2 regions of the Rhizobium sp. NLR16a genome follow, and region 2 is predicted to be linked to the other one. Evidence: riboswitches for the same ligand, from Rfam matches in the RefSeq annotation. Region 2 holds a riboswitch; the other holds the start of a gene.
The links. A riboswitch is a leader RNA that binds a small molecule or an ion and turns the genes downstream of it on or off. The one in region 2 is predicted to bind S-adenosylmethionine.
Positions count from the first base shown of each region.

Region 1: linked by a shared signal. The riboswitch ahead of J7U39_RS17400 (O-succinylhomoserine sulfhydrylase) and the one ahead of metA (homoserine O-succinyltransferase) in region 2 are both predicted to bind S-adenosylmethionine.

Region 1 is NZ_CP072865.1:3,590,347-3,592,744, forward strand. Features, by position in the region: gene J7U39_RS17385 (hypothetical protein) at 1-9, shown strand, start outside; tRNA gene J7U39_RS17390 (tRNA-Gly) at 34-107, opposite strand; gene J7U39_RS17395 (2'-deoxycytidine 5'-triphosphate deaminase) at 169-1,260, opposite strand; SAM riboswitch at 1,338-1,416, shown strand; gene J7U39_RS17400 (O-succinylhomoserine sulfhydrylase) at 1,461-2,398, shown strand, end outside.
Region 2 is NZ_CP072868.1:308,880-311,277, reverse strand. Features, by position in the region: gene J7U39_RS26215 (aldose epimerase family protein) at 1-136, opposite strand, end outside; gene metA (homoserine O-succinyltransferase) at 255-1,178, opposite strand; SAM riboswitch at 1,227-1,304, opposite strand; gene J7U39_RS26205 (ABC transporter ATP-binding protein/permease) at 1,458-2,398, shown strand, end outside.

The sequences.
Region 1 (2,398 bases), on a different replicon from region 2:
CGGGACTAAGTTTCACAGCGCCACTGAGGGAAGTGGAGCGGGTGAAGGGAATCGAACCCTCGTATTCAGCTTGGGAAGCTGCTGCTCTACCATTGAGCTACACCCGCGATGCGCTGAGATTTCCAACAGATGGGGGCCGCTGTCAAGTCGCCGCCCGTCAGGCCGGCGTCAGATGCGGAAATGTTTGGAAAGCTTGAGGCCCTGGGCCTGGTAGTTGGAGCCGAGGCCGGAGCCGTAGAGGCTGGCCGGTTTTTCCTGCATGTGCTCGTAGACCAGGCGGCCAACGATCTGGCCGTCTTCGAGGATGAAGGGCACTTCGTGGCTGCGCACTTCGAGTACGGCGCGGCTGCCGCGCCCGCCTGCCGGCGCATGGCCGAAGCCCGGATCGAAGAAGCCGGCATAGTGGACACGGAATTCGCCGACCAGCGGATCGAAGGGAGTCATTTCGGCGGCATAATCCGGCGGCACATGCACGGCCTCACGCGAGACAAGGATATAGAATTCGTCGGGATCAAGGATCAGCTCGTTGCGGCCGCGGCTATAGAGCGGCTCCCAGAAATCGAAGATGTCGTGCTGATCCTTCTCGTCGACATCGACGACGGCGGTGTGGTGTTTGCCGCGATAGCCGATCAGGCCGTCCTTGTCGCCGGTGAGATCGATCGACAGCGCGATGCCGCCGCCCGACACGTTCGGCTGCTTGCTGGCAACCAGCGTCTCGCTTTCATGCAGCTTCAAAAGTTCCGGCTCGCCGAGCACGGACTGGCCGACGCGGAAGCGGATCTGCGACAGACGCGAGCCGCGGCGCACGACGATCGGGAAGGTGCGCGGGCTGATTTCGAGATAGAGCGGGCCGGAATAACCTGCCGGGATCTTGTCGAATTCCTGGGCGTAGTCGGTGATGACGCGGGTGAATATATCGAGCCTGCCGGTCGAGCTCTTCGGATTGGCCGAGGCCGACATGTCGGCCGGCAGCGCCAGGCTTTCCATCAGCGGCACGATATAGACGCAGCCGGTTTCGAGCACCGCGCCTTGGGACAGGTCGATCACGTGCAGGCTCAGCCGATCGAGCTTGTCCGAGACCAGATGCGAGGGACCGGGCATGAAGGAGGCACGCACACGAAACGCCTTGCTTCCCAAGCGCAGGTCGAGACTTGCCGGCTGGATCTGATCGCGGTCGAGCTCCCGCTCGGAGTTCAGTCGCCCCGTTTCGAACAGCGCCGCAATCGCGCGATCCGCCAGAATTCCAGTTTCGCGAGCCATCGTGCCCCATCCATCATTTTGCCGCCGACAAAACCAAACTCGGGGAATTGACGCAAGCCGCCAACAGCAGTATTGCAGAATTATCCCGTGGTGATTTGGCCGGTCGGCTTGCAGCCACGTTAAACAAGTGGCTAAAAAGACCGGGTTATGAAACCGGTCTGCTTTTGCGGCCGGTTTTTTTGTTATGTGAAGGTGATGGCATGAGCAAGACCTGGCGCCCGGCAACCCAACTCGTCCATGGCGGCACGCTGCGTTCGCAATATGGTGAAACGTCGGAAGCAATCTATCTCACCCAGGGTTTCGTCTATGACACGTCGGAAGCGGCCGAAGCCCGCTTCAAGGGCGAAACGGACGGCTTCATCTACGCCCGCTACGGCAGCCCGACGAACGACATGTTCGAAAAGCGCATGTGCGCATTGGAAGGCGCCGAAGATGCCCGCGCCACCGCCTCCGGCATGGCGGCCGTCACTGCCGCCGTCCTCTGCCAGGTCAAGGCAGGCGACCATATCGTCGCCGCCCGCGCCCTGTTCGGCTCCTGCCGCTGGGTCGTAGAAACGCTGGCGCCGAAATACGGCGTCGAGTGCACGCTGGTCGACGGCCGAGATCTCGCCAACTGGGAAAAGGCGATCCGCCCGAACACCAAGGTGTTCTTCCTGGAAAGCCCGACCAATCCGACGCTCGAAGTGGTCGATATTGCAGGCGTCGCCAGGCTCGCCAACCAGGTCGGCGCCAAGCTGATCGTCGACAACGTCTTTGCGACCCCGCTCTTCCAGAAGCCCTTGGAGCTCGGCGCCCATATCGTCGTCTATTCCGCCACCAAGCATATTGACGGCCAGGGCCGCTGTCTCGGCGGCGTGGTGCTCGCCGACAAGGCATGGATCGACGAGAACCTGCACGACTATTTCCGCCATACCGGCCCGGCCATGTCGCCGTTCAATGCCTGGACGCTCCTGAAGGGGATCGAGACGCTGCCGCTGCGCGTGCGCCAGCAGACCGAGAATGCGGCGAAGATCTCCGATTTCCTGGCCGAGCAAGGCAAGGTCGCCAAGGTGATCTATCCCGGCCGCAAGGATCATCCGCAGGCCGACATCATCGCCAAGCAGATGACCGGCGGCTCGACGCTCGTCTGCTTCGAGCT
Region 2 (2,398 bases):
CAAGGCGCAGATCCTGGATGACCGCACCCCAGGTGATGATCTTGGCCGTTAGGCCGCCGCCCCTGATGACGACGCGATAGACGGTCTCGCCCGCCTTCGTCTGCCCAAAAACTTCCCGCTCCAACTTATCCGACATGATCGACTGTCCGTTCCTTTGCGCGTCCGATAAAAACGCGCAGCGCTATAGGGTTCCGGACCGGAACCTGCCCGCATTTGTTCCAAACCGCAACCAGGCAGGTCAGAAAGAAATTCCATTAAAGATCCATGCCGATCTCTTCGACGTCATAGGGCGTCGTCTGGTAAATCTCGTTGATCCAGTTGCCGAACAAGAGGTGCGCGTGGCTGCGCCAGCGGTTCTGAGGCGCAAGTGCCGGATCATTATGCGGGAAGTAATTGTGCGGCATCTTGATCGGCACGCCGGCATCCACATCGCGGAAATACTCGTCCGAAAGTGAGGTGGAATCATATTCGACATGATTGAACATGTAGAGCCGCCGGCCCCTTTTCTCATGCACGAGGCAGACGCCCATCTCGCTCGATTCCATCAGAATTTCCAGGCTTTCGCATTTCTCGATGTCGGCGCGGCGCACCTCGGTCCAGCGCGACACCGGCACCTCGAAGTTGTCGGAAAAGCCGTTCAGATAGATGGAGGAAGGCTTCAGGTTCCGGTGCCGGTAGACGCCGAAGGCCTTTTCCTTCAGCTCGTATTTCGGAACGCCGTGGAAGTGATAGATCGCCGCCATCGCGCCCCAGCAGACGTTCATCGTCGAATGGACGTTGGTCTCCGTCCAATTGAAGATCTCCTGCATTTCTGCCCAATAGGTAACGTCCTCATAGGGGAGGAGCTCGATCGGGGCTCCGGTGATGATGAAGCCGTCGAACTTGCGCTGCTTCACCTCTTCCCAGGTCTGGTAGAAGGCGAGCAGGTGATCTTCGGATGTGTTCTTTGCCTTGTGGCCGCCGATGCGGATGAGTGACAGCTCCACCTGCAGCGGCGAAGCGCCGACGAGACGGGCCATCTGCAGTTCGGTCTTGATCTTGTTCGGCATCAGGTTGAGCAGGCCGATCTGCAACGGTCTTATATCCTGACGGATCGCCATCGTCTCGGTCAGCACCCGCACGCCTTCCTGAACCAGGGTTTCGAAGGCGGGCAGCGTATCGGGGATCTTGATGGGCATTGCGGTCAACTCGATCAAAAATAAAAAACCGGCGGCGAAAAAATCGCTACCGGTCCGCACGCGGCCCTTTAGCGACTTTTTTAACGTGGCTGCAAGCCGGCCGGCCAAATCACCACGGAGTGCCTTAATTAGTCCCAGTTGAGCCGCGAATCAACTCCGAATGCATGCGGGAGTGGCCCGTCAAGAATCATCACACTTTAATGACTGATAGAATCTGTTGATAGACCGGTAACGCCACCATGTTAATAATGACAGTATGGGCGGTGTTGGAAAAGCGTGATGGCAGACAAGATCGAAGGGAGGCCGGGCATCCGGAAGCAGGATAGGGTAGGGTATGATTTCAGCCTGACATATCGCCTCGGTGTGATGTTCTCAGCATTCTGGAATTCGCAAGTTCGCGGCAAGGTGCTGTTTCTGGCGACCGTGCTGATCCTCGTCATCCTGGCGACGGCCTATGGCCAGGTCATTCTCAATGAGTGGAACGCCCCTTTCTACGATTCGCTCGAGCGCCGCGACCTCGGCGAATTCTTCCACCAGCTCGAAATCTTCGCGATGATCGCCGGCACGCTGCTGCTGCTCAACGTGTTGCAGGCTTGGCTGAACCAGATGACCGCGCTTTATATGCGCGAAGGCCTGTCACGCGATCTCGTCGACCAGTGGCTGAAGCGTAAGCGGGCGCTGCGGCTCGCCTCCAGCGGCCTGATCGGCGTCAATCCGGATCAGCGCCTGCACGAGGATTCCCGCAACCTTGCCGAAAGCACGACCGGGCTCGTCCTCGGGCTGCTGCAATCGACCATTCTTCTGGTGAGCTTCATCGGCGTGCTCTGGGAGCTTTCGAGCGGCTTCATCTTCCACATCAGCGGCCACAGCTTCTCCATACCGGGCTATATGGTCTGGGCGGCGATTTTCTATGCAGCTTCCGCCTCGGTGTTGAGCCAGGTCGTCGGCCGCAAGCTGGTCAAGCTCAATGCCGACCGCTTCTCGAAGGAGGCCGAGCTTCGTTTCACGCTGATGCATGCCAACGAGAACATGCCGGCGATCACCGTCGCCCGCGGCGAGGAGAACGAACGCCGGCGTATCAATACCGACATCAGTTCGGTACTGAGGGTCGTCAAGCGGCTCGCCATGGCCAATACCAATCTCACCTGGGTTTCGGCCGGCTACGGCTGGCTGGTGATCGTCATTCCGATCATCGTTGCCGCACCCGCCTATTTTTCCGG